Regions from separate parts of the Aeromonas sp. EU05-FHT14A05 genome, predicted to be linked through region 2. Evidence: riboswitches for the same ligand, from Rfam matches in the RefSeq annotation. Region 2 holds a riboswitch; each other region holds the start of a gene.
The links. Region 2 has a riboswitch for cyclic di-GMP ahead of AC3WR3_RS15585 (PKD domain-containing protein). Riboswitches for the same ligand answer to the same signal wherever they lie in the genome.

Region 1: another riboswitch for cyclic di-GMP. It lies ahead of gbpA (N-acetylglucosamine-binding protein GbpA); the one in region 2 lies ahead of AC3WR3_RS15585 (PKD domain-containing protein).
Region 3: another riboswitch for cyclic di-GMP. It lies ahead of lafK (lateral flagellar response regulator transcription factor LafK); the one in region 2 lies ahead of AC3WR3_RS15585 (PKD domain-containing protein).
Region 4: another riboswitch for cyclic di-GMP. It lies ahead of AC3WR3_RS07210 (glycosyl hydrolase family 18 protein); the one in region 2 lies ahead of AC3WR3_RS15585 (PKD domain-containing protein).

Annotation. Positions count from the first base shown of each region.
Region 1 is NZ_JBYTDH010000019.1:59,236-66,976, forward strand. Features, by position in the region: gene AC3WR3_RS19720 (M3 family metallopeptidase) at 1-611, opposite strand, end outside; gene AC3WR3_RS19725 (methyl-accepting chemotaxis protein) at 905-2,590, shown strand; cyclic di-GMP riboswitch class I at 2,853-2,938, shown strand; gene gbpA (N-acetylglucosamine-binding protein GbpA) at 3,004-4,428, shown strand; gene AC3WR3_RS19735 (cytochrome b) at 4,529-5,059, shown strand; gene cbl (HTH-type transcriptional regulator Cbl) at 5,150-6,097, opposite strand; gene AC3WR3_RS19745 (sulfate/molybdate ABC transporter ATP-binding protein) at 6,214-7,281, opposite strand; gene cysW (sulfate ABC transporter permease subunit CysW) at 7,356-7,741, opposite strand, start outside.
Region 2 is NZ_JBYTDH010000011.1:53,670-61,410, forward strand. Features, by position in the region: gene AC3WR3_RS15580 (M66 family metalloprotease) at 1-1,408, opposite strand, end outside; gene AC3WR3_RS15585 (PKD domain-containing protein) at 1,597-4,281, opposite strand; cyclic di-GMP riboswitch class I at 4,658-4,743, opposite strand; gene AC3WR3_RS15590 (glycosyl hydrolase family 18 protein) at 5,072-7,669, opposite strand.
Region 3 is NZ_JBYTDH010000010.1:135,275-143,015, reverse strand. Features, by position in the region: gene flhB (flagellar biosynthesis protein FlhB) at 1-828, shown strand, start outside; gene lfhA (lateral flagellar biosynthesis protein LfhA) at 832-2,907, shown strand; cyclic di-GMP riboswitch class I at 3,102-3,189, shown strand; gene lafK (lateral flagellar response regulator transcription factor LafK) at 3,442-4,704, shown strand; gene lfiE (lateral flagellar hook-basal body complex protein LfiE) at 4,716-5,042, shown strand; gene fliFL (lateral flagellar M-ring protein FliFL) at 5,061-6,800, shown strand; gene fliGL (lateral flagellar motor switch protein FliGL) at 6,787-7,741, shown strand, end outside.
Region 4 is NZ_JBYTDH010000004.1:2,990-10,730, forward strand. Features, by position in the region: gene AC3WR3_RS07190 (methyl-accepting chemotaxis protein) at 1-801, opposite strand, end outside; gene gltX (glutamate--tRNA ligase) at 1,053-2,468, shown strand; tRNA gene AC3WR3_RS07200 (tRNA-Ala) at 2,706-2,781, shown strand; gene AC3WR3_RS07205 (ExeM/NucH family extracellular endonuclease) at 2,930-5,077, opposite strand; cyclic di-GMP riboswitch class I at 5,373-5,456, shown strand; gene AC3WR3_RS07210 (glycosyl hydrolase family 18 protein) at 5,570-7,741, shown strand, end outside.

The DNA of each region.
Region 1 (7,741 bases), on a different contig from region 2:
ACGGCGAACAGCTGCTCTGGGCTCATCTGCTCGTTCTTGTGCACCTTGTAGTCGAAGTAGTCCCGATAGCCCATGGCTCGGGCGAAGCGGTTGCGCAGGGCCACCACCTCGAGAAAGCCGTTGCCGACCACCCACTGCTCCAGGGTGTGGAACATGGCGAGCGCACTCTGGCGCACCGCCTCGTCGCTACTTGCGGCCAGCGCCGTGCTGGCGGCGGGCAGGCTGCCGGCCACTTGTTGGCCCTGCTCGTCCAGCAGGGTGAGCCTGAGCCCCTTGCGGCGGGCGAACAGATCCGCCTCGGCGGCCACCAGCTCGTCCATCAGGGCGGCGGCGGCCGGGTCTTCGATGACGTTGCATTCGAAGAAGGCTGTCCAGCCTCCCAGACCGCGCTTGAGCTCTTCTTCCTCGGCCTGGGCAAGCATCTCCCGCAGCACCGGCAGACGAGTAGGATCGGCGCAGAACGCCTTGTAGGCCTGCTCGGCGGCGGTGAAGCCGGCCTGATCGTCGCTGATGCCCATGTAGGTGGACCAGAAGAGATCCTCCTTGCGCCTGTGTACTCGCAGGTAGTCGGCGTTGAGCTGGTTCAAGTAATTCCTGGCAATGGAACTCATAAATTCCCTCTTGTTATGGGGCGGCCACGTGGGCGCCCACTCCTTTTTGGTGAAATGCCAACTCATTCACACTTCCTGCAAATAGAGCCGGCAAATGGTGCGCCGGGATGCGCCAGACCACGCTACCAAAAGCGAGGGTTTCTGTCTGCTGGCTATACTGGTTGCCAACACACTCAATTGGCAATCAACCATCACAACCTCTTGAAAGTTAAATAAATGTTAAACGCAAAACAATCAAGGCCAGCCAGCTGACTGGCCCTCACCAGATCCGCACGGGAAAGAAGGAAAAGACTATGTTCAAGCTCGGTGATATCGCCGTGAGTCGCAAACTGATGCTGCTGCTCTCGGTAGCGCTGGTCGGCTTCATCGCACTGCTGCTCATCTCCGCCAGTGCCCTGCATCGCAACCTGATGAGTGAGCGGGAAGCCAGATTGCAGGCGGTGCTGGATCTCGCCATGAGCCGGATCCAGACCCTGGCCGCCACCCTGCCCGCCCCAGAGGCCCAGGCACAAGCCAAGGCCATGCTCGACAGCATGCGCTTCGATGGGGACAACTATCTGTTCGTGCTGGACGAGGATCGCCGGGTGGTGGTGCACCCTGCCAAGCCCGAGCTGGTCGGCCAGCAGATGGGCGGGACACCCGCCGAATCCCACTGGCAGCGCATGGTGGATCTCGGCAAGGGCGGCCATCAGGGCCGCCTGGAGTACCAGTGGCTCTCCCCCTCCGGCGAGGCGGCCCAGAAGATGTCCCTGGTGGCCGGCTACCAGCCCTGGGGCTGGATCCTGGGCTCGGGCGTGCTGCTGCAGGACATAGAGGCCACCATCTGGTCCCAGTATGAGCTGATGGGAGGGGCCACCCTGCTGGTGATCCTGCTGATGGGGTGGCTTGGAGTGGCCATCAGCCGCTCCATCGTCAGGCCGCTCGCCGAGATCAAGGGGGCCATGGCCCAGGTGGCGGCCGGGGATCTGGTGGTGAGCATCCCGGTGCATGGCAAGGATGAGCTGGGGGCCGTCGCCACCAGCACCAATCAGGGGCTGGACGCCATTCGCCGCGCCCTGCTGGAAGCCAGCCAGGGGGCCCGCAACGTGGCGGATGCCGCCCTGCGCATCGCCGCCTCCGCCGAGCAGACCAACCAGGCGGTCAACAGCCAGCGGGATCAGCTGGCCCAGCTCGCCACCGCCATGAACGAGATGAGCGCCACCATCTCGGATGTGGCGGGCCACGCCGAGAACACCGCCCGCGACACCCGGGACGCCACCAGCGAGGCCGGGCTCGGCAACGAAGACGTCCACGCCAGCGTGCACGGCATCCAGGCGCTCGCCACCGAGGTGGAGCAGGCTACCCATCAGGTCAATCGACTCAAGGAGGGGGTGATGCAGATAGGGGAGGTGACCGCCGTCATCAGCGCCATCTCGGATCAGACCAATCTGCTGGCCCTCAACGCCGCCATAGAGGCGGCCCGGGCCGGCGAGCAGGGTCGCGGCTTCGCCGTGGTGGCCGACGAGGTGCGCCAGCTGGCCAGCCGCACCCGCCACTCCACCGAGGAGATCCAGAGCACCATCACCCAGTTGCAGCAGCGGGCGGTGACCGCCGCCAGCGCCATGGATGCCAGCCGCAAGCTGGCGGAGAGCAGCGTCGGCCAGTCCGAGAAGGCGGGGCAGGATCTCTCCCTCATCGTCAACCACATCCAGCACGTGAGCGACATGGCGACCCAGATAGCTACGGCGGCGGAGCAGCAGAGCATGGTGGCGGAAGACATGAACCGCAACGTCAACGGCATCAACGACTCGGCGCTCGAGATGTCCCAGGCCGCCTCCCAGCTGGCCCAGGAGAGCGAGCTGCTGGCCGGACTGTCGCGCAGCCTGGACGAGCGGCTGGCGGTGTTCAGGCTCGGCAATGGCCTCCCCCGGGATCTGGCGCCCGGTCAGGCCCCGCGCCCCTCGTCCACCCGCCGCCCAGACCAGTACCCGCACCACTGACCGTCTGACACAGTCCCATCCCCTGCCGGCCTCGCCGGCAGGGGATTTTTTCATTGATGAAAAATGTCGCGATTTTGCATCTTTTTACTGAGCTGGCGAAACAAAACCCAACTTGATGAATTAAATATAATTTTAAAAACAGAGTGTTAAGTGTTTGCTCTACTCCGATGAGGTCAAGCTGTAAAGATTTACACTTAATAATTTAATCAAAAGAAGCCATCATGGTGGCGCCGTCCTCAAGGGCGGCACCCTGACCCTTTATGTAGTCATTTGGCAAACTGGTTGAAAGGCCAGGACGCAAAGCCTCCGGTCTAAAGACATGTCGTCCAGGATAGCGGGGTTGCCACACCCAGGTGTGTCACGGGGAATTCCCCTGCCAACTTGACTGCCCACATCACCGAACAGAGGAATGTATGGCAGCAAAAATTCAACTCAATCATGTGGCCGCGGCGCTGGCGCTGCTGGCCAGCGGCGGCGTGCTCGCCCACGGTTACATCAGCCAGCCGGAAGGGCGCAACTATCTGTGCAAGACCGGCGGCAACAGCCAGTGTGGCGCCATTCAATGGGAGCCCCAGAGCCTGGAGGCGCCGTCCGGCTTCCCCGATGGCGGCCCCGCCGACGGCCAGATCGCCTCGGCCGGGCATCCGCAATTCGGTGAACTCGATGTCCAGACCAGCGATCGCTGGACCAAACGCCAGGTGCAGGCCGGGCCCTTCGCCATCGGCTGGACCTTCACCGCCAACCACGTGACCCGCAACTGGCGCTACTACCTCACCAAGCAGGAGTGGAACCCGAGCCAGCCCCTGACCAGGGACTCCTTCGATCTCAATCCGTTCTGCGTCATCGACGGGGGCATGGTGCAACCGCCCAAGCAGGTCACCCATCAGTGCACCCTGCCGGCGCGCACCGGCTACCAGGTCATCCTCGGGGTCTGGGAGGTGGGCGATACCGCCAACAGCTTCTACAACCTCATCGACGCCCAGTTCGATGGCGGCACCCAGCCGCCGCTGACCTGGAGCCAGGGCGGGACCATCTACCCCTCCACCGATCTGGTGGTCGGCGACAAGGCCAAGACCCGGGTATTCGACGCCAACGGCGAGCGCACCGATCTGCAGACAGTGCTGACCATAGGCTCCGCCGAGCAGGGTCAGAAGAACAACTGGGCCCACGATCTGGCCGCCAGGATCAACGCCGAGCAGAGCCAGATCCGCGCAGGCCAGCAGGGCACAGATGGTCAGTTCAACCCGGTCTACGGCCAGAACCCGGTCTACCTGAAGGCGGGCAGCAACCTGCAGCGGGTCGAGGTCCAGCTCGAGCAGCAGCAACCCCCGGTGGGCAACAGCATCAGCGTGAGCGGGCTGGAGAGCGAATACCTGCTCGACAACGGCAAGGTCACCCTCAACTTCACCGTCACGGCCGAGGGGGATCTCGCGGTCACCAACACCCTGTATGACCATGGCGGCGCCGCCAAGGGCCAGACCGGCGCCGACATCAAGGACAGCAGCCAGAGCTTCACCATGGCGGTCGGCGGTCTGAGCGCCGGCCACCACCAGCTGGTGATCGAGGGCAAGCCGAAGGCGGGCGGTGCCCCCCTGCAGCAGACCCTGGACCTGATGTTCAAGGATCCCGCCAGCGGCGGTGACTACCAGTACAGCTTCCCGGAGGGACTCAAATCCTATGCAGCAGGCACCAAGGTGCTGCAGCCGAAAGATGGCAAGATCTACCAGTGCAAGCCCTACCCCTACAGCGGCTGGTGCACTATCTGGACCAGCACGGCGACCCAGTATGAGCCCGGCGTGGGCACCAACTGGCAGGATGCCTGGACCCTGGTGAACTGATCCCCCGCAAGCAGAAGAGGCCCGAGCGGCCTCTTTTTTGTGCCTGTCATCCGGGCTCCCTGTGCCTCTCTGCACCCTGGGCCCCAGTCGGAAAAATCCCATGACGAAACACTACTATGACCCCCTGAGCCGCCTGCTGCACTGGCTGATGGCCGCCGTCATCCTCTACGCCACCCTGGCGGGCTACCTGATGCACCTGGTGATCGACAGCCACCCCAGGCTGTTTCAGTTTCTGTCGGTGCTGAACATGTCGATGGCGACCCTGATCACCCCGCTCTTCCTGCTGCGCTGGGGCTGGCGGCACTGGCGCGCGCCCCTGCCCGAAGATCAGACCCAGCCTCACCATCCCGCCGCCAGGCTGGCGCACGCCCTGCTCTACGGCCTGATGTTTGTGGTGCTGCTGAGCGGCTTCCTGATGCTGGAGCAGGGCTACTCCCTGTTCTGGCTCTACCCGGTCGCCAACCCGATCGGCTCACCGGAGATCAACGCCTTCTTCTTTGGCGTCCATCGCCTCGGCTGCCTGGCGCTGGCTGCGCTGGTCCTGCTGCACGTGGCCGCCGCCCTCTACCATCACAGGATCAAGGGGGATCGCACCCTGTATCGCATGCTGGGTCCCCAGAGCGAGCGCTAACCAATGAACGAGGCTCTGGGCCTGGCTGAAGCCTCGATTAAGCAAGCAGGGAGCCAAGGGCTCCCTGCTTTCTCAGACCATGCGCCCCATTCAGATCTGGTAATCGAGCAGGGGCTCGTTGCTCATGGCCCTGGCCTGGATCTCCGCCAGCGCCAGCTCGGGGTTGCAGAGCTGGATGAACTGCCAGGTGAAGTTGTGCTGGAACTGCCCCTGCTTGAGGCCGATCCAGGCGGTGTGCGGCGCAAACAGCCGGCTACCGTCGAGCTGCACCAGCCCCTTGTCCCGCTGGGGATCGAACGCCATGTCCGCCAGTATGCCCACCCCCATCTCCAGCTCGACATAGGTCTTGATGACGTCGGAGTCCTGGGCGGTCAGCAGGATCTGCGGATGTATCCCCGCCTCGGTGAAGGCCTCATCCACCCGCACCCGCCCCGTCAGGCCCGCCTGATAGGTCACTATGGGCCAATGGGCCAGGGCCGCCAGGGTGAGTTCCCGCTCGGCGGTGAGGGGGTGCTGCTCCGGCACCACTATGTTGTGGTGCCAGCGGTAGTAGGGAAACGCGACCACGCCTTCGCTCTTGTCGAGCTGCTCGCTGCTGATGCCGATGTCCACTTCGCCGGTCTGCACCAGCCGCACTATCTCCTCCGGGCTGCCCTGGCGCAGCTCCAGCTGCACCAGGGGGAACTGCTCGCGAAACGCCTTCACCACACGGGGCAGGGCATAGCGCGCCTGGGTGTGAGTGGTCGCTACCAGCAGCCGCCCCGAATCCCGGTTGGCGAAGGTGCTGGCCAGTTTGCGGATATTGTCGGCGTCCCCCAGGATGCGCTCGGCGATCACCAGCAGCTCCTTGCCCGGCTCCGTCATGCCGAGCAGCCGCTTGCCGTAACGGATGAAGAGCGCGAGCCCCAGCTCCTCCTCCAGCTCGCGGATATGGCGGCTGACCCCGGACTGGGAGGTAAAGAGGGCATTGGCCACCTCGGTCAGGTTGTAATCCCGCCGCGCCGCTTCCCGGATAATGCGTAATTGCTGAAAATTCACCTCATCGCCTCCTGCGCTGAGTGGCGGTGGATGCTGCCACCGCCCTCTTGTTATTGGGTGGCCGGATCAGAGTCCGGCTGCAAGCCTGAAAAGAGTCTCGTCTTGGGCGCTCGCCCTCAAATCTGGTAGTCGGGATAGAGCTGCGCATGTCGGGCCACCAGACGCACCCCCTGGCCGGGGGCGAAGGCACGGGCGGCCTCCTTGCTCAGCTCGGCCTCGTAGTGAGCCCCCCTGGTCTCGCCATCCCCGCGCAACTCCACCCGGATCCGCGGCCCCATGGGCATCAGACGGGTGATGGTGGCGCTGATGCCACCCGGTGCATCCGCCGGCAATATCTCCAGCTCGTGGGGGCGCACATAGGCGATGGCCGCACTGCCCTGTGCCAGCTGGGAGCTGATGGGGCCGCCCAGCTGCTGCTCACCTATGCCAAGCCCTTGCCCGGCCACCCGGCCGCGGAACAGGTTCACGCTGCCGAGGAAGCTGTGCACGAAGGCGGTGGCGGGCTGGTCATAGACCTCGGCCGGAGTGCCGATCTGCTCGACCCGCCCTGCGTTCATCAGCACCACCCTGTCCGCCACCTCCAGCGCCTCCTCCTGATCGTGGGTCACGAACAGGCTGGTGACGTGCAGCTCGTCGTGCAGCTCCCGCAGCCAGCGGCGCAGCTCCTTGCGCACCTGGGCGTCGAGGGCACCGAACGGCTCGTCCAGCAGCAGCACCTTGGGCTGCACCGCCAGGGCGCGGGCCAGGGCGACCCGCTGGCGCTGGCCACCGGAGAGCTGGGTCGGGTAGCGCTCGGCCACGTGGCTGAGCTGCACCAGATCCAGCAGCTCCTTGACCCGGGCGCGGATGCTGGCTTCATTCGGCCGATCGGAACGCGGCTTGACCCGCAAGCCAAACGCCACGTTCTCGAACACAGTCATGTGCCTGAACAGGGCATAGTGCTGGAACACGAAGCCGACGTTGCGCTCGCGCACGTGGAGATCCGAGGCATCCTCGCCGCGGATAATGACGTTGCCACTGTCGGCCTGCTCCAGCCCGGCGATGATCCGCAGCAGCGTGGTCTTGCCGCAACCGGAGGGACCGAGCAGGGCGACCAGCTCGCCGTCGTGAAAATCGAGGTTGATGTCGGCCAGGGCCGCGTACTGATTGAAATGCTTGTTGAGTCCTTGTACCTGAATGCTCATGGCTGCCTCTCTAAACCGTTAAACCGGATTCATGGTTATCCGGGCTGGCCTGCCAGCAGGCAGACCAGGCCATATCAATGGGACTGGGTGGGCTGAGCACGCAGCCGGGCCAGCAGGGTCTCCCCCAGCAGGGTGAAGATCCCGAACAGGGCCAGCAGGCTCGCCACCGCGAAGGCGGCACCGGTCTGGTACTCGTTGTAGAGGATCTCGATGTGCAGCGGCAGGGTATTGGTCTGGCCGCGAATGTGGCCGGAGACCACGGAGACAGCGCCGAACTCCCCCACCGCCCGAGCGGTACAGAGCAGCAGGCCGTACATCAGGCCCCAGCGGATGCCGGGCAGGGTGACCCGCCAGAACATCTGCAAGCCGCTCGCCCCTAGCATGATGGCGGCTTCCTCCTCTTCCGGACCACGGGCCTCCATCTGGGGCAGCAGCTCGCGCACCACGAAGGGCACGGTAA
Region 2 (7,741 bases):
TGCGATCCCCGTCCCAGCCCCAGCTCGAATTGACCGCCTCGGCGCTGCGGTGCACCGAGCCCTGGAAGCCGCCGACATAGTGGCCTAGGCCATAGTTGTGGCCCACCTCGTGGCTGAACTCGTTGCCAAGGGAGCTGTCGAGAGTGACTATGCCGCCCCCGCCCGACCCGCCGTGCACCTGGATGCCGTTGGCGTACTTGCCACGGCTGTTATGGGCCGCCAGCTGGGCCACCACATAGGGATGGCTGCTCTCCCCCTCGCCGGCCGTGCTGTTGATGCCGTAGTTCGCATTGTCTATCCCGTGGGAGATCAGCTCCTTGCCGATGCGCTGGCGCATGGTGCCCTCGTGCCAACCCCCCTGACCGGGATCGAAGTCGTTGAGCAGGGTGCCGTTTGGCAGCATCACCTCCGGCAGCGACAGGGGAGCATACTGGCTGACGATCAGCCGGCTGGTCGGCACCGTCTGGAAGTACTCGCGATGGGCTTCGGGATCCCTGGCGAAGGCAAACTGATCCCGGGGGGTGGTCAGCATGCCAAGGTCTATGGTGTGGATGAGCAGCTCGCTCGGGGCACCGATGGCGAGATCCGTCAGCTCGCCGCCGAGGCTTCCCTGATTGAACTGCAGACTCAGGCCTGGCCGGATCCACTCCGCCGGCAGCACCACGCTCCAGGCGTCGGTCGCATAGCGGATGCCATTGTTCTCGAGCTCCCCGTCACGGATCCACTGACCCCCGACGAACTTGAACTGCAGGGTCTGACCGCGGGAGAGCGTCACCTGGCGGCCGCTGTAGCGCACCGTCGAGTTGTAACCGGCATTGGAACTCGCGCGCACCATCTTGCCTTCCAGGGCGGCTCCCTCCGGCAGATAGATATCCCTGACCCATCGGCCATCGGCGGTCTTCACCTCCACCAGGGCATGCTGTCCCAGGCGATCCCGCAGCAAGCTCGCCGTGGCATCATCCAGCCGGGCCAGCTCGGCACTGCTGCTGATGACATTTGTGGTTCCCGCCGCCGGGGTGAAGTCGACCCCCTCTTCCGGCGAACCATCGAGGTAATAGGCCGTCTTCGGCAACTGCTCGGGCGGGTTGAAGCTAAGCGTCCCGAGGGCCTGCCCGGCGCCATCTCGCGCCGTCACCGTCATGGGCACGCCGGTCTCGGCTTGCAGCGGCCTGACCAGCAGCAGGCTCTTGCGCAAGGCGGTCAGCCTGGGCTGGCTGTCCCCTTCGGCGACATGGGCCGGCAGGATCTGGCTCTGGGCGAATTGAACCTGCGCCGCCAGGGATCCTTGCAGATCGTTGGTCGGTGGCTGGGTATTGAAGGGCAAGGAGGTGGGAGCCTGAACGGCAGCCAACAGGGGGCCGCTCGCCAGAGCGGCCATGATGAGGCTGGCTAACTGTGTTTTTGTCATTGTTATGGTTCTCGTTGTGGTGGGCATGTCCACATGCCCTGTTGCAGGAATCATTACAAAATGGGCGTCGGGGGCCAGGTCCTACCACCCGACCTGAGCCTCGGTTCTGGTTGCCGCACGGCGGCATCACCGCAGGCTGAAACAGGAATGAAAAAAGGAATGGGGCCCCAGGGCCCCATTCCTGATGGTCATAGGTTGCAGCTGGCGGCCCCCTGATCCAGCCAGACATCGTGCTTGCCGGGCTCGTTGCCCTTGGTCCAGTAGCGGGCCTGCCACTTGCGTCCCTTGTGGTTGGCGAGCTCACCGGCGCTGTAGGCCACGGCGGCATGCCAGCCGAGCTGCACCTGGCTCACCAGCTTCCACTGATCCGCCGTCTGGCTCGGCTCGTTGCCCTGAGTCCAGTACCTGGCCTGCCAGACCAGCTGGTGGTGGCTCACTTTGGTATCGGTGTTGTAGACGGTGCTGGCGCTCCAGGCTGGCCAGTAGGCCGCGTCCGGATCGGTGGCACTGCATTCACCACCGCTTGCCGGGGTGACGGTGAGCCGGGTCTGGCCCTGGGCATCCTGGGCGCCATCGGTCACGGTGACAGTCAGATCGTAATCCGTGCTGGCCACCACGTTGGGGCCTGTCACCACCAGGGTCTTGCTGCTCTGGCCGCTGGCGGTCAGACCGGCCGGTACGGTCCACTGGTAGCTGAGCGCATCCCCATCGGGGTCGGTGGCGCTGGCGGTGAAGCTCACCTGCATGCCCGACTGCACCGAGGCGGGAGCCAGCGCGGTCAGCACGGGTGGCTGGTTGGGCGGTGGTGCCTGGTGGGTCACCACCACGCGGTCCACGCCCGCCAGCCCCTGCTCATCGGTGACGGTCAGCTCGAACGTCAGCTGGGTATCTTGGGCGACCGTGCCCAGACTCAGCCTGGCTCGTGCCTGCTCCGCATCCCTCAGGGAGGTCTGCGGACCGCCGACCTGGCGCCATTGGTAGCGCAGGGCACCGTTCTCCGGATCCCGGGAGGCGGCACCGTCGAGCACCAGCTCGGCCGGGCCCGTGGTACGCATATCGCCACCGGCATTGGCCAGGGGGGGCTGGTTGGTAGCTGGCGGAGGCGACTCCGGCTCGCCACTCGCCTCGCTGACCCCCGCATCACCGGCCGCTATTCTCGCCTCAAGGGTCTGGTGCATGATGCGCCACTGGTAACCGAAGAAGACCCCCTCAAACCGCCCTCCCGTCATGATGTTGCTCATCCGGTAAGGCTCGTCTCCCGTGTGCGACAGCCCCAGGTTGTGGCCCAGCTCATGGGCCAGGGTCAACGACTGCCCATGGACGGTGACGTTGCCGGGGCAGGCGTATCGATAGCCAGCGCGCGGCGCACCATCTGTGGCTCCCATACCGACAGAGAGACCATTCCCCTGGTAGCTGCATGTCCTGCTGTCATCCTTGTAGCCGCGCAGCACATAGATGTTGGAGAAGACCTGTTCCGCGTTCGGGATCCAGCCCTCCCGCAGCGGCGCCGTCAGCTCCACAGTACTGGGTTCGTAGGCCTGGCCATCGCCATTCTTGTCCCATTCGTGCACCAAGATGCCGTTGTCCACCCAGCTGAGGCGGATGTTGTAGGGGGCAAAACGTCGGCTCATGTCCGCCATGATGATGCCACCGTCGTCCCACAGATGGCTCTGACGCTCGCCGGGGAAGGCGATGTAGCTGTAGGAGAGGCTGACCGTCTTGGGGGCGGTAACAAACAGTCGTACCTGATCCACCTGCCGATCATCGGCCAGGATTTCGAGGGTGGTCTCGCCCTCTGCCAGCCCCTGCAGCACCAGCCGATCCTGGGTCGCTCCCGGTACCAGTTGCAGACTGGCCAGTTCGGGGTTGGCGATGCGATAACTGAGCGCCACCGGTTGCGGACCCGGCACCTTGGCGATCAGCAGCGCCTCCGACTCGCCCTGACTGCTAAGCAGTTTCTGTTTCAGGGCAGAGTTGAAACCGGGATCGAAGGCCAGCTGGTTGGCAGGGTCGGGCAGCACCTGGGCATAGGGGTTCGCTTCGAGCGTCTGCTGCCCATCTGCCAGCAACCAGAGTTCCCCCTCCTCGTTGGTGCGGAAACCCTGTTCGTACTGACCGGTCAGATAGGTCAGGATGAATTCGTAATCCCGATCGGCCCGCACCTTGATGGGGGCTGGCAGGGTCAACTGTTTACCCGCTGCGAGCAGGACGCTGCCTTCATAGGCAGACTCGCCGCTCTCGATGTCGGTGAGGCGCAGGCTGAACTGACGGTTGCTGCCGCCCCAGACCCCCTCCTGCACCTTGAAGGTCGTGATCTCCAGCTCGTCCCCAGTCAGGGGGTGCCCGGTTGAGGCGATACGGATCGTTCGGCTCAGGCTCTGGCCAGGGAGAAAACGCAAGAGACCTGTAGTGGCGGGGCTCTCCTGCCAGAGGCTACCCAGCTTGTTGAGCTCACTCGGCACGGCCACGGCGGGATCATAGACGGTGACGGGCAATGAAAAGGTTGTGGTGCTTGCACCAACCCCCTGATAGCCCCCCATCTCGGGCAGGCCGTTATCCCGCACCTCGTATTTTGCCAGATAGCTGCCGACCTGCTGGGTGTTCACACCGCTGAGCTGTTTGATGCGGCCGCTGAGATCCCCATCATTTTCGTCCCAGGCCGTTATCCGGGGGGCGAAGGCCGCCCCGAGCGGCAGTTGCAAGGCGAAACCGTCGACCCAGGCCTCCTGGCTGTAGAGCCTTGGCTTGATCTGATCCTTGCGCCACTCCCCGGTGAGGGAGTTCTGCTGGGCTAGCGCCTGCGGCACCGCCCCTGCGGCCAGCAGGGCGAGCATGCCCCCCTGCATCGCCAGATTTACCTTGTTTTTTTTCATCTGCATTCCGTGATGTCCCTATTTTTGGCGCCTGCGTCGGTGGCAGGGGCGTCGTTGTTGTTGCGTTGACATGAGCACAGGGTTCGACCCTCTTCTCCCGCCGCCACTGACCGCGCTCACCTTGAGCGGCAGGGCGTGAGCCGGCGGGCTGAGCCCGGTGACGGCGAAGTTGGTTTCACCCCAGCCGAGGCGGGGTGTGCCAGGCGCGGCGACACGAAGGGGGGAGGCAAGCAGGGCGCCAACCAGACAGGTCGACAGTAAGGAGGGGTGGACTTTGCATGGCGAATAATCCTTTTTCGTTATTAGTCAATACGATAAGGACGACGTAACCAGCAGATGGTGCAAGATCTCCCCTTGGCAGAGGATCGATACGACCTGTGGCGGCCCCGCTGTCCTAGATCATGGATCCTTAGACCGGAAGCTTTGCGTCCCGGCCTTTCAGCCGGTTTGCCCTTATACACAAATTAATCAGTAGTGCGCCGCGATTATTCTCCATAGCCGCAGTCACTGCAAATGGCAGAGCGGGATCCTGACTGGGCGTTCTATCAGGAAATGCCCCTGAAGGCAGGGTTAAGCTCGGCGTGAGAGCGGATGTCAACCATCCAACTCACTCCATTGAAAGCGTTTTCAAGATGAAAATATTTTTTCAACTTCGGGTGAAATGATTAATTCTCTAGCAAAGACTGACGCCGATGGCCATGGCTGGCGACTTATCCGCCCCAGGCCGAGGTCAGCCCGCGAAACGCCACAGGAAAAAGGAGTGGGGCCAAGACCCCACTCCTTATGACCATCAGTTGCAGCTGGCAGCCCCCTGATCCACCCAGACGGCGGCCTTGCCGGGCTCATCGCCCTTGGTCCAGTACTGGGCCTTCCACTTGCGACCATTGTGGTTGGTGAGATCACCGGCGTTGTAGGCCACTGCGGCATTCCAGCCGAGCTGCACCTGGCTCACCAGTTTCCACTGATCGGCGCTCTGGCTTGGCTCGTTGCCCTGGGTCCAGTACTTGGCCTGCCACACCAGCTGGTTGTGGCTCACCTTGTCATTGGTGTTGTAGACGGTGCTGGCACTCCAGGCCGGCCAGTTGGCCGCATCAGGATCGGTTGCCTCACAGCCGCCGCCTGTACTGGCTGGCTTGACGGTCAGGCGGGTGCCGGCACTGGCATCCAGCGCCCCATCGGTCACCACCAGACTCAGGTCATAGAGAGTGTCGCTGGTGACGTTCGGGCCCGTGACCACCAGGGTCGCGCTGTCCTGACCGGTGGCAGTGAGCCCCGCTGGCAGGCTCCACTGGTAGCTCAGGGCATCACCGTTAGGATCGGACGCCGTGGCCTTGATGGTCACCTGCTTGCCGGACTCGACGGTGGCACTGGCCGGTACGCTGACCACGGGGGGCAGGTTCGGCTGCGGCGCCTTGTTGGTCACCACCACCTGATCCTTGGCACTGAGGTTGTGATCGTCGGTCACGGTCAGCTCGAACACCAGATTGATGTCGGTAGTGGCAGCGTCCAGCACCACCCGGGCCTTGGCCAGGGTGGCGTCCAGCAGGCTGGCCTGGGGCCCGGAGACCTGCTTCCAGCTGTAGGTCAGCGCACCGCTTTCCGGATCGTGGGAGGCGCTGCCGTTGAGGGTCACCTCGGCCGGGCCTGTGACGCTCAGATCGCTGCCGGCATTGGCCACCGGCGGCTTGTTGACCGGCGGCAGCGTACCCTCGCCGTGGCCCAGCCCCTCGTGCATGGCGTTGAGGATGTCGCCGTTGTCCGCGTCTATCTCCCAGGCGAACAGGCCGCCGAGCTGGTTCGCCAGCACGTACTGCCCCTTGGCCTTGACCGAGCGGTCGTTGTCGAAGCTGATGAGATCGCCGCTGCTGGCCTTGAACACATAGGGGGCCTCGGCCGACTCGTCATAGCCCAGCTCCCAGCCTGCGCCCATGCGGTTGTTGACGATGTCGCGATAATCCACCACGCCGTTTTCCCAGGTGCCGCTGACCGGCCCGGTCGCGGTGCCGGTGAAGGGATTGCCGGCCTGGTAGTTCTTCACCCCGGTCCAGCCACGGCCATACATGGCCGCCCCCACCACTATCTTGCCCGGTGTCACCCCCTGACCCAGCAGCGCCTTGACGCCCTTGTCGGTGGTGTACTTGGTGGCCGGATCCCAGCTGGAGGCAAAGAGGTTGGTCTGGTGGGCCAGATTCTGCAGGTCGAAGGCGCCGCTGAAGTCGTAGCTCATCAGGAAGATGTGGTCCATGTACTGCTGGGCCGCCTGATAATCGACCTTGGCAATCTTGTCACCGCCTGCGCTGATGGCCGAGGTGAGCTCATACTGGCGACCGGTCTCTGCTTCCAGCTCGTCGAGCATGGCGCGCAGCTCCTGCATCAGCACCACATAGGTGGCACCATCGTTCGGACCGCCCAGGCTGGGGTTGGCACCCTGGCCACCCGGGAACTCCCAGTCGATGTCCACCCCGTCGAAGAATTTCCAGGTCTGCAGGAACTCTTTGACCGAGGCGACGAAGGTGTCACGCTTGGTCTTGTCACCCAGGAAGTAGAAGGGGTCGGAGAGGGTCCAGCCCCCGACCGACGGCAGGATCTTGAGGTCAGGGTGGGCCTGCTTGAGGGCCATCAGGTTGCCGAAGTTGCCCTTGTAGGGTTCATCCCAGGCGCTGAGGTTACCCTGGGACATCTGGATCGCCGCCCAGGGATCGTGGATGGAGACCTTGAAGTCCTCACGACCGGCACAGGAGCGCTGCAGCGCCTCGAAGCTGCCTGAGATCTCCTTGAGGCTGTCGTTGATGCCGTTGCCGCCGCAGATGGGGGTGAAGCCGTAGAGGATGTGAGTCAGGTTCTGGGCCGGGATCTTGTCCACGGTGAACTTGCGGCCGTAGACACCCCACTCCACGTAGTAGGCCCCCACCACCTTGCCGGACTTGTTGGCGTAGGGCTTGTTGTTCTCCTTGAGCGGCGCATTGAGCGGCGCCAGGTGGCTGCCGTCGGTATCGGCGACCATCAGCTCCTTCTTGTCGGAGAGGGTGCAGCCGTCGGCGTTGCACAGGGCCACCTGCATCTGGTAGCGGCCCCCCTTGGTCACCTTGAAGTTGGCGGTGCCCGCGGCGGAAGCGGGGCCTGACCACACCTCCTGGCCATCGAGCAGCACCTTGGCGGTCTGACCGACGTCACCGGACCAGAGGTTCCAGGTCACGCTGACCGGGGCGCCATCCTTGTGGACTGTCACCAGCTGGTTGTAGGCCGAGGCGGATTGATTGACTTCGACGATGGCGAACTTGGTGGGGCCCGAGCCTATGGTGGGTTTGCCCGGGGCAGCGGCGAAGGCGGAGGTAGCACAGAATCCCCCGACCAGGAGCGCCAGCAGGGAAAGTTTTGGACTTAACATATTTGAACTTCCTTATTTCGTTATTGGAATTAACAACGAAAAAGGCAACGCAACCTGCCAGGTAACGCAGAC
Region 3 (7,741 bases), on a different contig from region 2:
CTGGTCCTGCTCAGCATAGTGCCGGGTGGCATGGTGCTGGTCTGGAAGAAGCTGATGCCAAGCGGGGAGAAGCTCAATCCGCTCAAGGGGCTCAAGCGGATGTTCTCGACCCACAGCCTGATGGAACTGCTGAAATCCCTGCTCAAGGTGGTGCTGATCGGCGGCACCCTGGCCCTGATGCTCCAGCACCAGTGGCCCCTGCTGATGATGATGAACCGCATGCCGCCCCAGGCAGCGATGGAACAGGCGCTGCGCATCCTCTCTCAGGCATTTATCTTGCTAGGCAGCGTGCAGATGCTGATCGCCGTGCTGGATGTCCCCTATCAGCGCTGGTCTTTGAACAAGCAGTTGAAGATGACCAAGCAGGAGGTCAAGGACGAGCACAAGAACAGCGAGGGGCGCCCCGAGATCAAGGCCAGGATCCGCCAGGTGCAGGGCATGCTGGCACGGGCGCGCATCGAACAGCGGGTGCCCCAGGCAGACGTGATCATAGTGAACCCGACCCATTACGCGGTCGCCATCAAGTATGATCCCGCGCGGGCCAACGCCCCCTATGTGATTGCCAAGGGCATAGACGGCATGGCGGAGCGGATCCGCGAGGTCGCCAGGCAGCACGACAAGATGGTGATGAGCCTGCCGGAGCTGACCCGAGCCATCTACTACTCCACCCGGGTGGATCAGGAAGTGCCGGCAGGCCTCTACACAGCGGTCGCCTATGTATTGAACCACGTATTGCAGTTACGGGCCTATGAGGCAGGCAAGGGCAGAAAACCCAATCCCCTTGCCCCTTTGCATGTGCCGCCCGAGTTACGTCAACCTGAGAGGTAAGTTGTGAACTGGCGTGTATTGACCCAATCCTATACAGCTATCCCCATGATGCTGCTGGCCATCCTGGCGATGATGATACTGCCTCTGCCCGGTTGGCTGCTGGACGCCCTGTTCACCTTCAACATAGTGCTGGCGGTGCTGGTGCTGCTGGTCTCTGTCTCGGCCCGTCGCCCCCTCGATTTCTCCGTGTTCCCGACCGTGCTGCTGGTGGCCACCCTGATGCGGTTGTCCCTCAACGTCGCCTCCACCCGGGTGGTGCTGCTCCATGGTCATGAGGGCAACGAGGCTGCTGGCAAGGTCATCCAGGCCTTCGGGGAAGTGGTGATCGGTGGCAACTATGTGGTGGGTCTGGTGGTGTTCGTGATCCTGATGATCATCAACTTCGTGGTGATCACCAAGGGGGGGGAGCGGATCTCCGAAGTCTCCGCCCGCTTCACCCTGGATGCCATGCCGGGCAAGCAGATGGCCATAGATGCCGATCTCAACGCCGGGACCCTGGATCAGCACCAGGCCCGTGCAAGGCGGGAAGAGATCGCCAGGGAAGCGGACTTCTACGGCGCCATGGATGGGGCCTCCAAGTTTGTCCGTGGCGATGCCATCGCCGGCCTGCTGGTGCTGATCATCAACCTGGTGGGCGGGCTCGCCATAGGTATCTTCCAGCACTCGCTGCCGGTTTCCGATGCCTTCCGCATCTATGCCCTGCTTACCATAGGTGATGGTCTGGTCGCCCAGATCCCCTCACTGCTGATGTCCACCGCGGCGGCCATCATAGTCACTCGCGTGAGTGACGAAGGAGAGATGTCGGATCAGGTCGGCCAGCAGATCCTGGCTTCCCCCCGGGTCATCTATACGGCGGCGACCATCATGCTGATCCTGGGCCTGGTGCCCGGCATGCCCATGCTGGCTTTCCTCAGCTTTGCCGCCGTGCTGGCCTGGACCGGCTGGAGCGTCAGCCAGCGCCGGGCAAAGGACCCTGCCCTGGATGCGGCCGAAGAGTTGACGAGGCAGATGGTGCAGCCGGAGCCGCAGGGGCTGGACTGGCAGGATCTGCCGCCGGTGGATGCAGTCGCCATCGAACTGGGCTATCGGCTGGTGCCGCTGGCCGAGGCAAACAAGGGGGCCGAGCTGCTCGCCCGGGTGCGCGGTATTCGCAAGACGCTCTCCGAGCAGTATGGCTTCCTGCTGCCCGAGATCCGGGTACGGGACAACCTGCAACTGCAACCGGACCAGTATCGCATCAAGCTGTCTGGCATCGCCCTGGCCACGGGGAATGTGGATTGCCAGCGGCTGATGGCCATCAGCAGCGGGGAGACCTATGGGGCCCTGGACGGCGAGCTGACCCAGGATCCGGCCTATGGCATGAACGCGGTCTGGATCTCGCCGGACAACAAGGCCAAGGCGCTCAACCTGGGTTACTCCGTGGTGGACTCCGCCACCGTCATCGCTACCCATGCCAGCAAGCTGCTCAGGGAGCAGCTCGATGGGCTCTTCGGTCATGACGAGGTGGGCAAGCTGGGCCAGTATCTGGCCACCCAGTCGCCCCGCCTGGCGGAAGAGCTCAATCTGGCCCTGACCCAGATGCAGCAACTGCGGGTCTTCCGTCAGTTGCTCAAGGAGCAGATCAGCCTCACCGATATCCGCACCATAGCCACCACCTTGCTGGATGCGAGCGAGCTGACCAAGGACCCTGTGCTGCTGGCCTCGGACGTGCGCTGCGCCCTAAAGCGCCAGATCGTCAGGCAGGCGATCGGATCCCGCGACATACTGGCGGCCTTCACCCTGGATGATCGGCTGGAGCAGACTCTGCTGACGGCAATGAACCAGTCCCAGCAGCAGGGAAAAATCCAGCTGGACAGCTTCCCGGTCGACCCGCAATTGCTGGCACAGTTGCAGCAGAACATGCCGCTGGTGAAGGAGCAGTTGCAGCAGCAGGGGTATGCGCCCGTGCTGGTGGTCATGCCCCAGCTCAGGCCGTTGATCGCCCGTTATGCCCGATCCTTTTCAAAGGGTCTCAAAGTACTCTCTTATAACGAGATCCCGGAAGATTTGCGGGTCGAGGTAATTGGCACCCTGGGCTGAAGTGGAATTGCCACGCCCATATGCCGGCAGGAAGAGACTATTCCGCACATCTGCTTGAATTGTCATATAAAGCCGTTATGATGTGACGGCTTTTGACGCGACACAGACTGACAGTGAAAAAATAAAATAGAAACAGTCAGATGTGTCACATGGCTTAAGGACAACCAAGCCATGCCATCCTAATACGGGTCGTCGCATGATAAAGGCAAACTGAACTGAAAAGTCAGGACGCAAAGCCTCCGGTCTAACGGCATTGATGCTAATGATAGCGGGGTTACCAAGGTCATGATTCCAGCCTTGTTTTCATACCGATATAGGGTAAGTGCTCAATAAGAGGTGCTACCCCGTCCTGGTGCGTTTTTATTTTTTGAGCGTCAGTTCTGTTGATTGATTCATGTGCAATCACAGGTTCGGGTTAATATGTTTTCTGATTTATCTATCAAGGAAAATTCAATACCTGTCGGTATTGAATCTCATGCACATTTATTATTAGTTTCCTCTTCGTTATCAAATGGAGACGATATTGAGGGAATATTGTTGAAGGCAGGCTATCGCGTTTCTTGCCTGAATTCTGTCCCGCTGGCCAAGCAATTTCTCTCTCACCATTCAGCGGATCTCGTGCTGCTCGACATGGCGGTCATGACCGAGGCCGGACCCTCAATGGTGCAGGAGCTGGCGGGTACCGACTGCGTCATCCTGGTCAATGAGCACCAGGCCTATCTGGCGGCGGAGGCCATGCGGGCCGGCGCCATCGACTACATCATCAAGCCTTTCAGCCAGCACCAGATCCTCGATGTGGTGAGGGGAGCCCTGCGCCTGCGTCAGGCCATTCCCAACCTGATCGCCACCTCGCCCCTGAGCCTGCAGGTCTTGCAGCTTGCCAGGCGGGCTGCCAAGACCTCGGCCACCATCCTCATCGGCGGCGAGTCGGGGACGGGCAAGGAGCGGCTGGCCCGCTACATCCACGAGATGTCCAGTCGGGCGGGCAAGCCCTTCGTGGCCATCAACTGTGCTGCCATCCCCGAAGCCATGCTCGAATCCATCCTGTTCGGACACAGCAAGGGGGCCTTTACCGGCGCGACCGCCAGCCAGCAGGGCAAGTTCGAGCTGGCCCAGGGGGGTACCCTGCTGCTCGACGAGATCTCCGAACTGCCGCTCGCATTGCAGGCCAAGCTGCTGCGGGTGCTGCAGGAGAAAGAGGTCGAGCGGCTGGGCAGCCATCAGGTGATTGCGCTGGATGTGCGGATCATCGCCGCCAGCAACAGAGACTTGAGGGAGCTGGTGTTGCAGGGGGAGTTTCGCGAGGACCTCTTCTACCGGCTCGATGTGCTGCCCATGAGCTGGCCCGCCCTGCGGGAGCGGCCGGACGACATACTGCCGCTGGCGGAGTACTTCATCGAGCGCTACGCCGCCCAGCAGGGGTATCGCCTCAGCGAGAGCGCCTGCAAGCAGCTGCTCTCCTATGACTGGCCGGGCAATGTGCGCGAACTGGACAACGTGATCCAGCGGGCACTAATTATGGCTCGCGGATTGCATATTCAGGCGGTCGATTTGATGCTGCCCCATTATGCCGTCGAAGCCGACAACCTGTTACCGCAGACGCTTGCGGCCCCGGAGGGGCTCAGCGAGACCAAACGGCATGCCGAATTTCAATTCGTCCTGGAGACGTTGCGCCGTTTTCGTGGTCACCGGACTCGTACGGCCGAAGCCCTTGGGATGACGACCCGGGCACTTAGATACAAGCTGGCTGCCATGCGCGAGCAGGGCATCGATGTCGAGCAGCAGATTCAAAACTAAGGGATAACCGAGTGAAGATTGAGATCATGTCATCACAGGTGACGCTCCTGCAGCAGATGCAGGAAATGCAGCGCGTCGCCAGTCACACCCCTTCCATCGAGCCTAACGACGCCTCTGTTGTCTCGTTCAGCGACGCCATGCGTGACGTCGTCGGCCGGGTCAACGAACAGCAGAATGTCGCGTCCAGACTGATGACCGCCGTCGACGCGGGTCAGAGCGACGATCTGGTGGGGGCCATGGTGGCCAGCCAGAAGGCAGGTCTCAGTTTTTCCGCCCTGATGCAGGTGCGCAACAAACTGATGACAGGCTTCGATGACATCATGCGCATGCCGCTCTGAGGGTAGGTCATGACTGAATTGGTATCATCCTCGCCGGGGGCGTCGGGCTCCCTGATCGCCCGGGTACAGGAAGGGATGCGCAACTGGCGCACCCTGTCCCGGGACAACAAATCCATTCTGACCATAGCGCTGCTTGCCGCCATAGTGGCGGGCACCATAGTGGTGATCCTCTGGACCTCCAGCAAGAACTATGTGCCCCTCTACGGCAAGCAGGAGCTCTACGACACCGCCAACATCATGGAGATGCTGGAGAAGGAGCAAGTGCCCTTCCGGCTGGAGAAAAGCTCGGGCCAGATCCTGGTGCCGGAGAGCCAGCTCGCCCACGTGCGCATGGCGCTGGCGGCGCGCGGGGTCAGGGCGGCCATGCCGGCCGGCCTCGAGGGGCTGGACACAGTCACCGGTCTTGGCACCAGCGAGTTCATGGAAGGGGCGCGTTACCGCCATGCCCTGGAAGGGGAGCTGGCCAGAACCATCATCTCGCTGGATGCGGTGCGCAGTGCCCGGGTGCATCTGGCCATCCCCAAGCGAACTCTGTTTGTCGGCCGTGACGAAGAGAAACCCAGCGCCTCCGTGATGCTGGATCTGCAACCCGGCCAGTCCATGGAGCCGGGTCAGGTCGAGGCCATCGCCAACCTGGTGGCAGGCAGCATCTCGGGCATGAAGCCCGGAGCCGTGACCATAGTGGATCAGGCGGGCCAATTGCTGAGTGCCGAGCTTGGCGACAAGGCGGGATTCGGCAAGCAGAGCGTCCAGCAGATGGAATACGTGCGCAAGCTGGAGCAGTACATCCGCCAGCGTGCCAGCGACATGCTCCATCCCATGCTGGGCACCGGCAACTTCCGGGTCCAGATCGCCGCTGACGTCAACTTCAACGCGGTGGAAGAGACCCAGCAGCAGCTGGATCCCAACGGTGTGGTGACCAAGGAATCCAACAAGTCCGACAAGACCATAGATGCCCTGGCGCTCGGCATTCCGGGGGCCCTGTCCAACCGTCCTCCCGAGACGGCGCCCCAGACAGAAGCGGCTGCCGAGGGGAATGCGGCGGCGCCGGAGCCTGCCAAGAACGACACCCGCACCGAACGGCAGGAGGTCAGCAAGCAGTACGAGAACAGCCGCACCATAGTGCATACCCGCTATCAGCAGGGACGGCTGGAGCGGATGAACGTCTCCATACTGCTCAATCAGCAGAGCAGCCCCAAGGGGGGCTGGAGCGCCGAGCAGCTGGAGCAGATCCGCCAGATGGTGGAGCGCTCCGTCGGCTTTGACGGCGTGCGTGGCGATCAGATCAGCCTGCAGGTGTTCGACTTCACCGGCGCCGTGCCGGTGACGCCACCTGAGTCGAGCTGGCTGGAGACCCCTTACTGGCAAGACTCCCTGCGCTACCTGGTGGGTGGTCTGCTGGGGCTGACCCTGGTGTTCTTCGGCATTCGCCCCCTGGTGAAGCACCTGGTGCGCACCCAGCAATATCCGGATGCCGAGCCGGAACAGGAGCAGGATGAAGAGCAGGAACCGACCATAGGCCTCTCCATGCGCCGTGACGGGGATGACGAGGCTGACGGCACCGCGGTTGGCAAGAATCTGCAGCAGGCGGAATACAAGCTGGAGCCCCAGTTCTCCTCGCTGGATCTGGAGGCGCTGCCGGAGCCTGGCTCCGAGCTGGAGGTACAGCTCAAGCACCTGCAACTGCTGGTGGATAAAGACACTGCCCGGGTGGCGGAAGTGGTCAGACAATGGGTGAGTGGCAATGAACAACGGTAATCTGAACCAGAGCGCGGTCGACATCGATATCGACAACCTCGAGAAGGCCGCCATCCTGCTGCTGAGCATGGGCACAGAGGCGGCCGCCAAGGTCATGCAGAAGCTGTCGCGGGACGAGGTGCAGCGCCTCATCTCCAAGATGGCGGGCCTCTCCGGCGTGAGCTCGATAGAGGCAAAGTGGACCCTGCAGCAGTTCTTCAACCAGTATCGCGAGCAGAGCGGCATCGGCAGCGCGTCTCGTGAGTACCTGGAGCAGACCCTGGATCTGGCGCTGGGTCAGCGCCTCTCCCGCAGCCTGCTCGACAGTCTCTACGGGGATGCGATGAGCCAGGACATTCAGCGCCTGCAATGGGTGCCCGCGGATGTCTTGGCCCGCTTCTTTCGCAACGAACACCCCCAGATGCAGGCGGTGCTGCTCGCCTTCCTGCCGCCCCAGACCGCCTCGGCGGTACTCGATGCCCTGCCGGGGTCGGTCCATGACGATCTGCTGGTGCGGGTCGCCAGCCTCAGCTCGGTCAGCGAGCATGTGCTGGCCGAGCTGAGGCTGACCCTGGATCGCTGTCTCGCCTATGTGGCCGACCAGTCCGGCGCCAAGGTGAACGGGGTGCGCCAGGTGGCCGACATCCTCAATCGCTATCAGGGCGACAAGGAGCAGATGCTCTCTCTGTTGCGGGAACACGACGGCGACATGGCCCTCGAGATCGAGAAGAACATGTTCGACTTCATGGCCCTGCGTCGCCAGAGCGACGACACCCTGCAGCGTCTGGTGCAGGAGCTGCCAGCGGAGCTGCTGGCGCTGGCGCTGAAGAATACCGACGCCGGTTTCCGCAAGGTGGTGCTGGGTGCCATGCCGAAGCGGATGGCGCAGGCACTGGAAGCCCAGATCCAGGATCAGGGCAGCGTCTCCCTGCGCAAGGTGGAGCAGGCCAGGGAAGAGGTGA
Region 4 (7,741 bases), on a different contig from region 2:
GTCCCCGCTGGTGCCCGTGATGACGCCGGCGGCGCTGACGATCAGGGTCTCTCCCTTGCCGTCATAGATGTTGCTGTTGAGGGACTGGGCCTGGCGGCTGATGGAGTCCACCGCCAGATCCAGCGCGGCAATGCCCTTGAACTGACCGCCCACCAGTATGGGGGTGGTGATGGTGCTCACCAGCACCTGCTGGCCGTTGATGTCCACCTTGAAGGGATCGATGAGGCAGGAGCGCCCCTCCCGTTTCGGGCAGGCGTAGTAGTCGTTGGCCGGATTGCCGAATTCGTCCGGGTCGCTCTTCTCGATGGAGAGCAGCAGATCCGAGCCAATGTTCTCCTTGTCGCGATAGAAGTAGGGGACGAAGCGCCCCTTGTCATCGCTGCCAAGGGCACTCTGGCCTGCGAAGGCGCTGTCCTGGCCGTCGAAGCCGTTGGGCTCGAAGCCGGCGAAGGCGCCGTAGAGCTGGGGTTCCAGGCCGAGCTGCGCCTTGAGCAGATCCGTGGCCTGCTGGCGATCCAGCGGCAGCTTGCCCCCTTGCTGTTGGGCGAAGACGCTGGCCATCTGCTGGGTATAGGAGAGTCCCTTTTGCAGCAACTGGGTGATGGTGGCGGCCTCGGCGCGGGCGTTGGCACTCACCTTCTGCCAGGCCTCCTGCTGCAGGGCGGCGCGGCTGGAACTGATGGTCAGCTGCTGGGACTGCTTGCTCGAGTATTGGTTGAGCAGGATCAGGATGACCAGGGCCGTGGTCATGGCGACCCCCGCCAGTACCAGGATGCGATTCTGGATGGAGCGAAACTGCATCTCGTGTTCCTTGTGAGTAGAAAGTTGTATGAATTATCGGCATGGCGGGAGATTCCTCCAGCAATGTTGATCAGCAAAGCTGAAAATGAGGGGCGGTTCTGCGATCCCTCTCAAAGAACGGTACCCCGGCCGAATCAAGACCTGTTTAGGCCCCGACTATTGCATGGTTTTCCCATCCGTGATTCTGAGTGCTAAAATGCGACGGTTTTTTCTAACGCATTGGCCCAAGGCCCTCTACACAAGGCTTAAAGATGAAAGTCAAAACCCGTTTTGCTCCCAGCCCGACCGGCTTTTTGCATGTCGGCGGTGCCCGTACCGCACTCTATTCCTGGTTGTTCGCAAAGAGCCAGGGCGGCGAGTTCGTGCTGCGTATCGAGGATACCGATCTGGAACGTTCCACTCAGGAGGCGATCGACGCCATCATTGAGGGCATGGAATGGCTGGAGCTGAACTGGGATGAGGGCCCCTACTACCAGACCAAGCGCTTCGATCGCTACAACGGAATCATCGACGAGATGCTGGCCGATGGCCGCGCCTACAAGTGTTTCTGCTCCAAGGAGCGCCTGGAGGCGCTGCGCGAAGGTCAGATGGCGAGCGGCGAGAAGCCCCGCTATGACGGCAAGTGCCGGGATGCCGCCCACGATCACCCGGCCGATGCGCCCCACGTCATTCGCTTCCGCAACCCCACCGAAGGCTCAGTGGTGTTCGATGACCACGTCCGTGGCCGCATCGAGTTCGCCAACACCGAGCTCGACGATCTCATCATCCGCCGCACCGACGGCGCGCCGACCTACAACTTCTGCGTGGTGGTCGATGACTGGGACATGGAGATCACCCACGTGGTGCGTGGCGAAGACCACATCAACAACACCCCGCGCCAGATCAACATCTACAAGGCCCTGAACGCGCCCGTGCCTGAGTTTGCCCACGTCTCCATGATCCTGGGTGACGACGGCGCCAAGCTCTCCAAGCGCCACGGTGCTGTCTCCGTGATGCAGTACCGCGACGACGGCTACCTGCCGGAAGCCCTGCTGAACTATCTGGTGCGTCTGGGCTGGTCCCACGGCGATCAGGAGATCTTCAGCCTCGACGAGATGATCAAGCTGTTCAGCCTGGATGCCATCTCCAAGTCTGCCTCCGCCTTCAACACCGACAAGCTGCTGTGGCTCAACAACCACTACATGCGCAGCCTGGATCCGGCCTATGTGGCCAAGCACCTGGAATGGCACATGGCCGCCCAGAACATCGACACCAGCAAGGGCCCGGCGTTGCCTGCCGTGGTGACCCTGCTGGCCGAGCGCTGCAACACCCTGGTGGAGGTGGCCGCCCAGAGCCGCTACCTGTTCGAAGAGTACGAGGCCATCGACGAAGCGGCCGCCAAGAAGCACCTGCGCGGCGTCGCTGCCGAGCCGCTGACCCTGGCCAGGGCCAAACTGGCGGCCCTGGAGACCTGGACCACCGAGGCGCTGCATGAGCTGATTGAAGCCACTGCCGCCGAACTGGGTCAGGGCATGGGCAAGGTCGGCATGCCGCTGCGCGTGGCCGTGACCGGCCTGGGCCAGTCCCCTGCCATCGATGCCGTGATGGCGCTGGTGGGCAAGGAGCGGGTGCTGGCCCGCATCGATCGTGCCCTGGCCTATATCGAAGCGCGGATGGCGGCCGAGTAAGCCTCTGCCATTGCTTGAAAAAGGGCTCCCGCAAGGGGGCCCTTTGCTTTTGTGCGGCGCTCAGATTCATGACATAAAACAGCGACATAGCGCCGCAGTTGGCGGTAAAAACAGCTAACTGCCTGAATTTTGACTAAACGCTCCAGCGGGCGTTATTTTTGGGTTGACAGCAAAGCGGGTGATGCCTATCATGCGCCTCCGTTGCCAGAGATAACTTTGGTAGCGCCGAGGTGAGTTGGGGTTATAGCTCAGCTGGGAGAGCGCTTGCATGGCATGCAAGAGGTCCGCGGTTCGATCCCGCGTAGCTCCACCAAACACTTAAGGCCACCGCATTGCGGTGGCCTTTTTGTTTGTTCGGGCATTTATTTTTTTCATGATAACTGCCTCTTCATTTACAAATCAAATGACCAAAATGAAAAAGCCCGCGGCTGTCGCGGGCTTTTAGCATTATTCAATGCGGATCATGACGAGTGCCGACGCCGCCAGGCCAGCGGCAACAGGGCCAGCAGCAGTGCCCCCATGGCACCGCCACCCCCCTTGCTCTCTTCCTTGAGCTTGAGGTCGACGATGACGGGGTCGTGGTCCGAGGCGCTGAAGGGGTTGTCCGACTTGATGAGATCGCCGGTGAAGGCGCCGCCATATTCGAACAGGTTGCTCTCGAAGGAGTTGATGTGCCAGTCGGCCACCGCCACCACCTTGTCTGCCAGCGCCGGGTTGGCGAGGGCGTAGTCCAGGGTGCCGAGCTCGGCCTCGTAGCTGTAGGAGATGGCCTTCGCCTGGTTGAACTTGACGTTCAAGTCCACTAGACCATAGCTCTTGCCCACCGCCTGGCCCATCTGCTCATAGGGCTGCTCGCCGATAAAGGTGTGGGAGGCGGAGCGGATCTGACGCTCCCCCGCGACCGGCGCATAGTCGGTCAGCACCCGGATGGGATCCTCCTTGGCGTAGGAGTTGAAGTCCCCCACCAGCAGCACCTGGCCCGGCATCTTGCTCACCGCCTCCCCCAGTACCCTGGAGGCGCTCACCCGAAACTCGGTGCACTTGCCCTGCAGATCCGCAGGCTCCGTCTTGCCATCCCCGTTCTCGTAGCAGCCCGATCCCTTGGATTTCAGGTGGTTGACCACCAGGGTCAGGGGGGCGTCGCTGCCCGCCACGGTGAAGCGCTGCACCAGGGAGTCCCGCTGACCGGCGCTCCTGGCGACGCCGCCCGTGGTGTAGCGCTGCTCAGGCAGTCGGATAACCTCGGCATCCCCGCTCGGGGTGAGCAGGGCGGGGCGATAGATCATGGCCACCATGATGGCGTCGCCGCCGAAGAAGCGCTCCTCGGTGAGCAGGGCCTTGGGCAGGGTGACGAAGGCGTAGTGCTTGCTCGCCTCTTTCTGGCGGGCGTTGAGGCTCTGCACCAGATCGTGGAGGGCGGCGTGCTCGTCGAAGCCGTTGTTCTCCATCTCCATCAGGCCGAGCAGATCGGCGTCCATCTCGGCGATGGCGTTGACTATCTTGGCGCGTTGCAACTGGAACTCCTCCAGGCTCTTGGCGCCGCGGTTGCAGCCCTTGGCGCTGTCCGCATCCGCCTGATCCGCGCAGAGCACGTTGAGGGCGCCCCCCACGCTGGAGTGGCTGGTGAAGTAGTTGAGCACGTTGAAGCTGCCGATCCGCAGGTCGCTGCCATGAGCCCGGGCCGGTGCGCCCTGGCGGTCGTTCTCGTCGGTGCGCAGCAGATCCCCCGCCGTGATGCGCTGATCCTTGGGCACGATCAGCCGGTATTCGTCATAGCTGTAGCCCACCATGGCCTCCAGGTTGAGCGGGGCATCGCCGATGCGCAGATAGCCCTGCTCCGGCTCCCAGGCTGGCAGCCAGGGGAGCTTGCCGTTGGCGGCCTTGAAGTCCGACTCGAGGAAGACGCGGTTGCCTGCGTTGGCCTCGGCCAGCGCCACGGCCTCTGGGCTGCCCGCCACATGGAGCTGGGTCGGCTTCATCAGCGGGGCGCCGTGGGCGAGCACCAGGTTGTTGCGCTTGGCGGCGTAGTCGTAGCTGAAGTTGCGGCTTATCTTGAGCGCGCTGTCCTCGTCGAGGCGCACCCGCATCCCCTCGTGGCGCTCCAGGGCCCGGGCCAGGGTCTCCCCTTCCAGCACCCGCAGCGCCGTGGCGGCCGGTGCCTCGCCCTGGGCCAACACCGCCAGGCGCGGGGCGCTGCCGTCAACCAGTGGCTTGAGCTGGGTGTGGCCGTAGAACTCCTCGACCCTGGCCTCCAGGCAGACTAGGGCGCCCGGCTGGATGCCCGGGTACTTGCTGGCGAACTGCTTGTCATTGAGGTTGACGAAGATGCCGTCCGACGTCTCGGGGTTGCCGTCCCCCTGCAGATCCTGCAGGTAGAAGCCTCTGTTCAGGCTCTCGCCGAGGGCGGAGACCAGGGCCTTGACCTTGACAGTCCCGGGGCTTTCAAACAGATCGCCCGGGACGAGCGGGCTCTTGTCGCCGCTGCCCTGGATGGCGGGGATGGGGGTGAGGGCGCTGTCGGCCGGGCAACTGAAGCCGGCGGCATGGAGAGACGGGGACGCGAGGGCGAGCCCCACGGCCAGGGACAGCAGGGTAGGTCTTCCTTTCATGGGTATTCCTTTTTTTATTTTTGCCAGTGTTTCCATAGCCTTGGCGCTTTGGCCAAGGGCGCGCATTGTCACATTTCTGGCAGCTCTGACCAGTGAGGCAACGCACATTATGGGGAGACAAAAGAGGCTGAGCCCGTTTTTTTGACGTGGCTAACAGATTGATATTAATGACTTAATAGTTAGTTGGCCGATTGAGGGGAAGTGTGAGCCGGCCGGCATTCACATATTTTCCTTAGAGAATAAAGATTGAGCGGTTGCCACTTGCTTCCTATACTCGAGCCGTTCCTCACGGAACCCAGGCAAAGGGCAAACCGGCAGTGATGCCGGGACGCAAAGCCTCCGATCTGCCCCAAGCGGGCCAGACAGCGGGGTTACCCAGGGTGACTTGAGGGTTTGTGGCCCGTCCATGGCCTGTTGTCGCTCCCTTGTTCCCTGTTGCGATTGCGCTTTTCCCGGTCTTAAAAGCCAAGACAAAACAAGGATGATAACAATATGCAACAGATCTTGAGGCCCAGCAGGCTCGCCATGCTGGTCGCCCTTGCGGCCGTCCCTGCCTGGGCGCAGGCCGCCTACCCCGCCTATCAGGCCGGCACCGCCTACAAGGCTGGCGACATCGTCAGCAACGCAGGCGCCCTCTATGAATGCAAGGAATTCCCTTACTCCGGCTGGTGCGGCGCGTCGCCCTACCACTACGAACCCGGTGTCGGCGCCGTCTGGGCCGATGCCTGGAAACTCTTTGGCGGCGAGGTGCCGCCGCCGGCCCTGGTGGTCGCCATCGGCTCCCCCGCCGTGGGCAGCAGCGTCAGCGAAGGGGCCAGCCTGGCCCTGGCGGTGACCCTGAGCGGCCCGGTCACGGCGCTCGCCCGGGTGGAATACCTGATCGACGGCACCCTGGTCGCCACGGCCACGGCCTCCCCCTGGAGTGCCAGCTGGTCTGCCGCCGGCGTGGGCAATCACACCCTCAAGGCCCGGGCGCTGGATAAAGACGGCAAGGTGCTGAGCGAGGCGGATTCGAGCTTCCTGGTCGCCGCCGTGGTGGCGCCCGAGGCCCCCAGGGTGAGTATCGCCAGCCCCGCCGCCGGGGCCAGGGTGACCCTGGGCCGCGCCCTCACCGTGAGCGGCAATGTCACCGACGCCAATGACGACGTCGCCAAGGTCGAGCTCTTCGTGAATGGCCAGAAGGTGGGCGAGGACAGCAGCGCCCCCTGGCAACTGAGCTGGACGCCCCAGAACAAGGGGCTGACCGGCCTCAAGCTGGTGGCGACCGACAAGGCAAATCTCTCTGGCGAGTCGGCCCAGGTGGATGTCCAGGTGGAAGAGGCGGCCCTGCCCCCCACCGGCGGCAACCTCTCCTGCGACGTGCGCCAGATCTACCGCGCCGACGGCAGCGAGTGCATGGGGGATGACCATGGCCGCCGCGTCATCGGTTACTTCACCTCCTGGCGCACCGGCAAGAACGGCCTGCCAGCCTACCTGGTGGGCGACATCCCCTGGGACAAGATCACCCACATCAACTACGCCTTCGCGGCGGTGGACGAGCAGAGCCACACCATCAAGGTGGATGACGCCGCCACCAAGCTGACCTGGAACGGGGTGCCGGGCGCCGAGATGGATCCCGAGTTCGCCTATCAGGGCCACTTCAACCTGCTGTCCAAGTACAAGAAGCAGTACCCGGACGTGAAGACCCTCATCTCCGTGGGGGGCTGGGCCGATACTCGCGGCTTCTACGCCGCCACCACCAAGGGTGACTGCTCGGTCAACACCGCCGGCATCAACGCCTTCGCCGACTCGGCGGTGGGCTTCATCCGCCAGTACGGCTTCGATGGGGTGGACATCGACTACGAGTACCCCACCTCCATGAAGGATGCGGGCAACCCCAACGACTTCCCGCTCTCCAACCAGTGTCGCGGCAAGCTGTTTGCGAACTATGAAGTGCTGATGAAGACCCTGCGCAACAAGCTCGACAGCGCCGGGACCGAGGACGGTCGCAAGTACATGCTGACCATCGCCTCACCGGCCTCGGCCTACCTGCTGCGTGGCATGGAAAACTTCCAGGTCACTCAGTACCTCGACTACGTCAACCTGATGACCTATGACTTCCACGGCGCCTGGAACCACTTCGTCGGCCACAACGCCGCCCTGTTCGACAACAAGGCGGATCCCGAGCTGTCCCAGTGGGGTGTCTACACCCAGGCCCAGTTTGGCGGCATCGGCTACCTCAACTCCGCCTGGGCGGCCCACTACTTCCGCGGCGCCCTGGCGGCGGGCAAGATCAACATAGGGGTGCCTTACTACACCCGTGGCTGGCAGGGGGTCACCGGTGGCACCCACGGCCTGGGGGGCAAGGCGGCGCTGCCGAGCCAGAGCGATTGCCAGCCGGGCACAGGTGGCAGCACCATCCCCTGCGGCAATGGGGCGGTGGGCATCGACAACATCTGGCATGATCTGGACAAGAACGGCAAGGAGATAGGCGGTGGCGCCGTGCCCATGTGGCATGCCAAGAACCTGGAGCACGCGGCCAGCCTCGGCATCACCACATTGCCGAGCTACGGCCAGGCCTGGGGTCTGGATCCCAACAACCCGGCCCACGTGATGCAAGGCCAGTATGTGCGTTACTACGACGACAAGGCCCACGCGCCCTGGCTGTGGAACGAGCAGAAGAAG